DNA from 4 places in the Erwinia sp. GW821-FHT03D09 genome. Region 1 is predicted to be linked to each of the others. Evidence: riboswitches for the same ligand, from Rfam matches in the RefSeq annotation. Region 1 holds a riboswitch; each other region holds the start of a gene.

Region 1 (2,198 bases):
CGCGCAGGCGAGGCCCGAGGGTGATGTTTTCGCGTACCGTCAGCCACGGATAGAGCAGATCCTGCTGGCCCATATAGGCAATTCGCCCCGGCACCGGCAGGCCGTCGCTGGCGCTTACTGTGCCAGACGTTGCAGTCGCCAACCCGGCGATGATTTTCAGCAGGCTGGTTTTGCCCGCGCCGCTGGCCCCGAGCATGGCGACGAAGGTGCCGCCCTCAATGCGGAAGTTCAGCCGCTCAAAGATAGTCCGGCTGCCGAAACGCAGGGTCAGATCGCGGATTTCGATGCCGGGGCGGGAAATAACGCTGTTCACCACACGTTAACCGGGTTTTCGACGGCGTTGAGTCCCATCTGCCAGAAGGCACCTTCCAGACGGGTGGCGGTAGTGAAGATGTCACTCAGCCGATCGAAGCGGGCATCGGCACCGCGCTGCTGGCCCACGCGGTCGAGCAGCTCAATCGCCGCTTTCACGCCGTTCAGATAGCCCTGGTCGCTGTAGTTCTGCATCCACGAAGCGTAAGGATTGCCCTCCATCACTGTGGCCGGATCGGCCAGCAGACGCAGCCCCGCTTCAGCATAGCCCGCCACGCACGGCAGCAGGGCAGCCAGTAGCTCAAGGGCATCCCCGGTATGGCCGATATCCAGCACGTAGCGGGTGTAGTTGATCGTTTCGCTGGCTTCCGGTTCGCGGGCCATCAGCTCTTCGCTCAACCCCCATCCTGCGCAGTAGCCGACGTGAAGCGGTAGTTCGGCAACGATGTGATTCAACGATCCGACGGCAGCACGGATTTCCGGCAGAGTGTGGAATTTGGTGACCAGCAGGGCGTAGGCGCGGGCGAAGTGGACGAGGAACAGATAGTCCTGGGTCAGATAGCGGCGGAAGGCAACTTCTGGCAGCGTACCGGCACCGAGCTGTTGCAGGAACGGGTGAGCGACGTAGTGTTCCCAGTGCGGTCCCGCATTCTGACGGAGGCGACCAAACAGACCGAATTCGAACATTGAAGCAGGCATAAGATCTCCAAAATCGTGGTGGAGATCCGGGGTGCGGCGGCGGTGTGAAGAGGCAAAAGCAGATCTGTGTTTGCCAACCCGTCCCTTCGCTGGCATGACCCAGATCAGGTTCAAAGGGTTCGGCATTACTGCCATCTCAGCCCGTTACAGGACACCCCTCGGAGTCGGTTGTTATACGATATTTATTTTTTTATTACAATCATAATGCGGGCCAGCGGCTCACCTCGCACAGCGTCCGGGCGAGCATTGTGGCGGCCTGAGAAAGCTGATGCTGCTTACGCTGCAGCAAACCCACGCGCCGTTCAATCTGTGGGGCCGTCAACGGCACGCAAACCGCACCCAGTTCACGCATCTGCTGGATACAGAGCGCCGGGACCGCACTGGCACCCAGCCCGCCAGCTACCATCTTACCCACCGTAACCCGCTGATGGCTTTCAAAAGCCACGTCCAGCCGCCGTCCCGCCTTCACCAGCGACTGCTCCAGCAGCAGACGAACTGCGGACGGGCGCTGAAGTGTAATAAAATCGAGCTGTAGCAGTTCACGCCAGCTCAATTGTTTTTTCTGCGCCAGCGGGCTGTCTGCCGGAACGACGGCGACAAAACGGTCGATGCCTGGCAGGGTGAAATACAGCGAATCGGCCTGTTCGGGTTCGAAGGCAACACCCATCTCCACGCGTCCTTCCTGCACCATTTCGAGTACTTTCTCGTTGATCACGTCGTGAACTGCGACGTTGACCCTGGGATAGCGCTGGCTGGCGCTGGCAGACGAACGGCTGGTGCATGTGGAAACGGAGCACGGGTGTATCATCAGGCTGACGCTGTGCGATAGCGCGCGCCAGCCGCTCAGAACGCTGGCCAGCTACCGGTATGATGAATGGGGCTACCTGCTGAGCGTCCGGGCCGGGGAAGGCCGCAGCTTTGATTACCGCTGGTCAGCGGAAGGGTGGATGCTGCGCTGGAGTGACCTGTCGCACCTGGGTGGAGCATGACTATGACTGTCTTGGGCGCGCCATTGATGGCCGGGCAGCGGAAGGGCTATGGCCGGGGCATTTTGTCTGGGATGACGACACGCGTACAGGCCACTTTCATAACGGGTTTGGTGGCGTCACCAGCTACGTTCGCGACGAACGCAACAATATTATCTGTATCCGGCAGGACGATGGCGGTGAAACGCACTTTGAGTGGGT
Region 2 (2,198 bases), on a different contig from region 1:
GTGTGGCGAAGTCGCTGATAATCTGGCGGTACTGGTCGGCGGTAAATTCATAGGGTAACTCCAGCCGCAGTTCATCCACTTCGCGCAGGATCGGGTCGTTAACCAGGCGCTGCTGGTTGCCCGGCGAGGCGATCAGCGTGTTTTCATCCGCCAGCCAGCGGCCGCTGAGGTTGTCCCGCACGCGTCGGACCCGATCGTAGGAGAAATTCTCCTGCCGCCAGTCGCCTGAGAACAGCGCCGGGCCAATCAGCTCCAGGTGGTTCGGCTGGCCGGCGCTGAGGCCAACGTTCAGCCGCCCGCGCGCGAGTACGTCCACCGTCAGTAAATCTTCCGCCAGCCGAAACGGGCTTTCATAGCCCATCTGGATCACTGTGGTGCCCAGCTCGATATGCCGGGTACGCTGCGTGGCGGCGGCAAGAAACGTGCTCGCCGAAGAGATCCCGTGCTCCAGATGGCGCTGACGCACCCAGGCACCGTTGTAGCCCAGCGATTCACCCAGCTCGAACAGCTGCAGGGTTTCTTCCGGCCCCTGTAGCGGGGCGCGATCCGGGTAGTTCCCGGGAGTAAGGAAAGCGATATGCGATATGGCCGGTTTTGTCATGGTGTCCATCCGTTCAGACCTGATGTGGGAGAGGCGCACTGAAAAATCCTTCAGCATCGGGCAATTGTGTTGCCTGCCCCGCACTTTGCAAAATGCCGAATCCGGCACTTTATTTTCATCTGGCGAAAACGGCCGTCGAAATAAATCCACCTAAACGCTTGCGGTTGCGCTCAGGATGCAATAAAAAAGTCTCTGTCAGGGGAGTCTCGCCGAAGAGACTGAGAGGCTGATTGCGATTTATCGCGGCTCAGCGACCCTTAGAACCTGACCCAGTTGATACTGGCGTAGGAAGACCTGGAATGCCGCTTCGCCGCACTCCTTATCGGGCAGATCGCAGCCGCCGAACGCCGATACTCTCCCTTCTCATTATCGCGGGTCTTCTTGGTTATCTGAGAGGCCGGTATGACGTTCGTAACAACTCTCCCTGAACATTCCGCCGAGGCGACATTGTGAGCCACTGGTCGATCCTGGGTTCGGGCGTGACCGGGCTGTGCGTGGCGACCGCGCTGGCCGACGCCGGAGAAAAGCTGGAAATCATCACCTCTGAAGAACATTGCCCCGCGTCGCACTACGCGGGCGGTATGCTCGCGCCGTTCTGCGAGGGCGAAGGCGCACCGGAAGAGGTGGTCAGGCTGGGGCAGGGCTCCGCCGACTGGTGGCAGGCGCACGTCAGCGGCGTGGAACGTCAGGGTACGCTGGTGATCGCGCCGCCGCGTGACAGCATGGAGCTGAATCGCTTTGCCAAAATGACCCAGGGCCATCAGTGGGTGGACCCGGGCAGCGTGGAAGATCGCCTGGCCGGGCGCTTTGCTCGCGGGCTGTTTTTCCCCAGCGAAGGGCACCTCGATCCGCGCAAGGCGATGCAGGAGCTGCGGCAGAAGCTGCTGGCCGCGGGCGTGGAGATCCGCCACGGTAAACCAACGGGCAAAATTATCGACTGCCGGGGTATTCATGCCGCGCCGCTGCTGCCGGAACTGCGCGCCGTGCGCGGTGAGATGCTGATCCTGCAAGGCGATGAGGTGCAGTTTTCACGACCGATCCGCCTGCTGCATCCGCGCTTTCCCTGCTACCTGGTGCCGCGCAGCGAAGGGCGTTTTATGCTCGGTGCCACCATGGTGGAAAGCAACGACGCCAGCCCGATCAGCGCCCGCGCGCTGATGGAACTGCTGAGCGCGGCGTACACCATCGACCCGGCGCTGGTCGAAGCGCGGGTGATTGAAACCGGCAGCGGCCTGCGCCCCTCTTACCCGAATAACCTGCCGGATATCCGCTATCGCGACGGCACCTTCCACGTTAACGGCATGTACCGGCACGGCTTTCTGCTGGCACCGATCATGGCGCAAAATCTTATCCAACAGCTGTCGCAGGAGACGCGCTGATGCACATTTTACTGAACGGTCAGGCGACCGAAACCCAGGCCGCTACCCTGACGGCGCTGCTTAACGAACAGCAGATTGACCGCAGCTGCGTGGTCTGCGCGCTGAACGGCGATTTTGTCCCGCGTGGGCTGTATGACGCGACGCCAATTAGCGAAGGCAGCAAGATTGAAGTGCTGTCACCGATGCAGGGGGGCTGAGATGAACTTTTACGATTACGC
Region 3 (2,198 bases), on a different contig from region 1:
GCCACTTCCACCTGCAGGTAATGGCCTTCGCTGAAGTTGGCAGCGGCGTACTGGTCTTTCTTCTCTTCGATGAGATGGTAAGCAGGGGACGTGGTGTAGCTCAGCACCATATCGCTTTCACCTTTGAGGAACAGGCCGTAGGCTTCACTCCAGCCTTTGGTGACGGTGACGGTTTTCTGAGCCAGTTTCTGCCAGGCTGCCGGTGCCTGCTCACCATACACCTTCTGCATCCACAGCAGCAGACCCAGGCCCGGCGTGCTGGTGCGCGGATCTTCGTAGATCACTTTGATTGGGCGGTCGCTCTCGACCAGCTCTTTCAGGCTTTTTGGCGGATTTTGCAGGCGGGTTTTGTCGTAAACGAAGGCGAACCAACCGTAGTCGTAGGGCACGAAGGTGCTATTTTTCCAGCCGCCGGGCACGTTGCTGCTTTCGGTATTGACCTGGCTGGCGGCGAACAGGCCGGTTTTTTCTGCCGCATCCAGCAGGTTATTGTCCAGCCCCAGAACGACGTCGGCCTGGCTGTTTTTTCCTTCCATTCGCAGGCGGTTGAGTAACGATACGCCATCGGCCAACGCAACAAACTTCAGCTCGCAGTTACACTGCGCTTCAAAAGCTTTTTTGATTGCCGGGCCGGGGCCCCAGTCGGCGGAGAACGAGTCGTAGGTATAGACGGTCAGCGCGTCTTTCGCTGCGACGGGCAGCGAGAACAGCACCAGCAGAGGTAAGATTTTTTTTAACACTTTGCGTTCCTTGAAAAGAAGATGCGCAAAGGATCTGAGTAAACAGCACTCTCAAATCCCTACGCCGGTATGAGCCGGATCAGGTTCGACGGGTTTTCTCTCAGCGATATACCCTGCTACCGCGCAGCAGGGTATATCGCACCCCGTTGAGAACGGCCTATTCTAGTGAGATCGTTCCGCTAACGAAAGCACTCATGACTCATCCGGCGGTGCAAACCAGGCGGATTTGAAATCGAACCAGCCCAGGGTATTCATTCTCACCCCGCGCATGCTGCGCTGGCCATGCAGCTGCAGCCAGTGGTGAAACAGCGGATGCAGGTAATGATTGTCGATTAGCTGTTTACTCCAGTCGGCCAGCGGAAGCTTCTGCTCCCGCCACTGCTGCGCATCCTGCTGCCAGTCGATGGGAATGCAGTGATGCATCAGCGGAACTTCATACAGTAGCGAGAACAGGGAGAACTCCAGCGGCAGCGTAAAGTTGGCGCTACCCAGCCAGATATCGCTCTCGGCGTTACCCTGATGCCAGCTTTCATAATCCAGTTCCTGGGTTATCAGCGCCACACCGTGCGCGGCAAGAACAGGGCCCAGGGCGTTGGCGATGCCCTGGTGTTCAATCTGATCGCTGTACCAGGTGATCGTCAGCGAATCTAACCCCTCTGGCTTGTTGCTCATTTCCATATCATGGCGATGATGCCAGCGCGGCAGCAGGCCCCATGCCGGGAACCAGTAGCGCTGATAGGCAATCCCGCTGTGGTTAAGCAGGGCGATCGGGTTGAAGATTGAACTTAGCCAGCGGCGAACAGCTTCGTTCCGGCCCAGCTCGGAACGCTGGTCAAACAGCAGAAAGTAGCAGCCTTCCTCCAGGCGACTCTCTTCCGGCTGCTCATCGGTATCATGACTTTGCAGCTTCACGCCGGAGTAAACCAGCTCGTCGCTGATCTCGGGCAGGACCCAGATATTGACCTCGTCGATCAGTGCGCGATAGCCAAAGTAGTCATCGAAGGCGCTGATACGCAGCTGGCTCTGCTGGTTGTGCTCGACGGCATAGGGACCGGTTCCCGACGGCTGACGGGCGAAGTTGCGCATAAACGGCCACTCTTTTGGCAGGATCATCGCGTTGACGCTGGCCAGCAGCCACGGAAGCCAGCTGTCGGTATGTTTGAGGTGGATGTCCAGCATCCACGGACTGTTGGATTCAATGTGTTCAAAGTGGCTAAACAGCGGCTGCTCTTTTAAGCGCTGCAGGCTGGCGATCACGTCTTCCATGTCCAGCTCGCGACCATGGTGGAAACGAATGGCCGGACGCAGAAAGAAGCGCCAGTGTAACGGGCTAAGCTGTTGCCAGTGATGGGCGATATCCGGTTCCACTTCCCCATTTTCCTCATTTATTCGCGCCAGACCACTGAAAATCTGGCGGGCCAGATGGGTTTCCGATCGCCGCAGCGGCGTGCCTGGCAG
Region 4 (2,198 bases), on a different contig from region 1:
GCGGATCGCCGCTTTTCGCCAGCATCACCGTATCCAGCACAATCCAGGGCGTGGTCGCTGCCTGCAAACGCTCGGCTACGACTTCCACAATGTCGGATTCCGCCAGCATACCGATTTTGATCGCATCGATACGTACATCCGACAGCACTGAATCCAGCTGCGCGCCAACGAAATCCGGCTCAATACGATAAACCGACTGCACGCCCCGGGTGTTCTGCGCAACCAGCGCGGTGATCACGCTGGTGCCGTAAGCGCCCAGCGCCGAGAACGCTTTCAGATCCGCCTGGATACCCGCTCCGCCGCTGGGATCGGTACCGGCAATGGTCAGTGCATTAATTCGCTTCATGCCAGTTCCTCCGGGGTCAATAAATAGAGCGCATCCAGGAAGGCAGGGATAAAGCTCCCCGGTCCTGATGCGATCGCGGCGGCACGCTCGCCGGCCAGCGATACCACACGGCAGGCGCTGGCAACGTGGGTCAGACGATCGCCGGGCAGCGAAGCAAACCCCGCCACCACCGCCGACAGCGCGCAGCCGGTACCGACCACACGCATCATCAACGGTGAACCGCCGCTGACACTGAGAGTACGCTGACCGTCAGTAATAAAGTCCACTTCTCCGGTGACCGCCACAACCGCCCCGCTCTGCAAAGCGAGCTTGTGCGCGGCCGGGATCGCGGCATCGGACTGATGCTGAGAATCCACCCCGCGGCCGGATACCGCTTCTTTTGCCAGCGCCATAATCTCTGAGGCATTACCGCGAATGGCGGCAGGTTGATGATTCAGCAGCTGATGACAGAATTCAGTACGGAACGCTAACGCACCGACCGCTACCGGGTCCAGCGACCAGCTGCGCCCTGCACGGTTTGCTGACTCCACCGCCGCCAGCATCGCCGCGCTGCGCGAGCGCGTCAGCGTGCCGACATTGACCAGCAGCGCGCTGGCTACCGCACTGAACTGCGCGGCCTCTTCGGCATCGATCACCATCGCCGGCGATGCACCCAGCGCCAGCAGAACGTTGGCCGTAAAGGTCTGTACTACATCATTGGTCATGCAGTGAATAAGGGGGGATTGCTGGCGGAACAGCGCCAGAGAGTGCGCCACATCGTGGTGGCTGAGGGGAAGGGGTTGGCTCATTTATACTCCCAACCGGCGATCAAGAAGGCGATGCCGGTTGGAGGCATCTGACTTCCCTCCGCTGGCATTATCCAGTTCAGGTTATGCGGGTTTTTCTCAGCCGTATCCTCAAAGAAAAGGACGGGCACCCCGAGTCATTTGTTTCGACGGAAAGAATATGCAAAGGGATTGGCGAAATCAAGCATAAGGATTATAAAGTAAAAAAACCGCATGGCGGATTTTTTACTCGTCTTAACATCATGTCCAACACATTCTTTAAAGAATGTCTAAAATCAATACGCAGCTTTATTAACAAAGCCTTTAAAAAAAGTCAGGAATATAATTTTCAGATCTAACCAAATACTCCAACCACGAATATAGATCAGGTCGAAGTCAACGCGCTTTTGCATTTTTTCCAAGGTATCTGTTTCACCACGGAAGCCGTTAATCTGGGCCAAACCTGTAATCCCTGGTTTAACTTTGTGGCGCAGCATATAGCCTTCAATTAGCGAACGATACTGTTCATTGTGCGCAACGGCATGTGGGCGCGGCCCCACTACGGACATCTGACCAAAAAGCACGTTAAAGAACTGCGGCAGCTCATCCAGTGAAGTATTGCGTAAAAACTTACCGAGTTTGGTCACGCGAGGATCATTTTGCTTGGCCTGGGTGACTTTAGCACCATTCTCCATCACTGACATGGTTCGGAACTTCCAGACCATAATCGGTTTACCGTCCATGCCATAACGAATCTGGCGGAAGATAACCGGGCCAGGAGAACTCATCTTCACAGCACAGGCAATAACAATCAACGGCAGCGAGATAAACAGCAGAATAATCGATGACACAATGATGTCTTCAAGACGCTTGAATACCATATTGATACCGCTAAGAGGCGTATCAAATAATGGGACCACCGGCACACCATTGATCTCCTCAGTACGAGACTGAAGAATATTAAAAGTGAAAACGTCCGGTATCAGTAAAACAGAGCAGGTCGTATCCGTTAAGCGTTTGACAATATCTTTAATTTTGGACTCATCTTTCATGCTCATAGCGATGTAGATACGGTCCAGTTTTCCTTC

The links. Region 1 has a riboswitch for thiamine pyrophosphate ahead of tenA (thiaminase II). Riboswitches for the same ligand answer to the same signal wherever they lie in the genome.
Region 2: linked by a shared signal. The riboswitch ahead of AC07U6_RS18960 (FAD-dependent oxidoreductase) and the one ahead of tenA (thiaminase II) in region 1 are both predicted to bind thiamine pyrophosphate.
Region 3: linked by a shared signal. The riboswitch ahead of thiB (thiamine ABC transporter substrate binding subunit) and the one ahead of tenA (thiaminase II) in region 1 are both predicted to bind thiamine pyrophosphate.
Region 4: linked by a shared signal. The riboswitch ahead of thiM (hydroxyethylthiazole kinase) and the one ahead of tenA (thiaminase II) in region 1 are both predicted to bind thiamine pyrophosphate.

What each region holds. Positions count from the first base shown of each region.
Region 1 is NZ_JBWKUK010000029.1:12,535-14,732, forward strand. It holds gene AC07U6_RS21410 (ABC transporter ATP-binding protein) at 1-313, opposite strand, end outside; gene tenA (thiaminase II) at 310-1,011, opposite strand; TPP riboswitch at 1,076-1,180, opposite strand; gene AC07U6_RS21420 (LysR substrate-binding domain-containing protein) at 1,211-1,819, opposite strand; gene AC07U6_RS21425 (hypothetical protein) at 1,788-2,000, shown strand.
Region 2 is NZ_JBWKUK010000021.1:34,699-36,896, forward strand. It holds gene AC07U6_RS18955 (LLM class flavin-dependent oxidoreductase) at 1-601, opposite strand, end outside; TPP riboswitch at 789-909, shown strand; gene AC07U6_RS18960 (FAD-dependent oxidoreductase) at 1,051-1,980, shown strand; gene thiS (sulfur carrier protein ThiS) at 1,980-2,177, shown strand; gene AC07U6_RS18970 (thiazole synthase) at 2,179-2,198, shown strand, end outside.
Region 3 is NZ_JBWKUK010000005.1:102,238-104,435, forward strand. It holds gene thiB (thiamine ABC transporter substrate binding subunit) at 1-740, opposite strand, end outside; TPP riboswitch at 779-896, opposite strand; gene sgrR (HTH-type transcriptional regulator SgrR) at 933-2,198, opposite strand, start outside.
Region 4 is NZ_JBWKUK010000003.1:243,025-245,222, reverse strand. It holds gene thiD (bifunctional hydroxymethylpyrimidine kinase/phosphomethylpyrimidine kinase) at 1-346, opposite strand, end outside; gene thiM (hydroxyethylthiazole kinase) at 343-1,134, opposite strand; TPP riboswitch at 1,171-1,276, opposite strand; gene wcaJ (undecaprenyl-phosphate glucose phosphotransferase) at 1,407-2,198, opposite strand, start outside.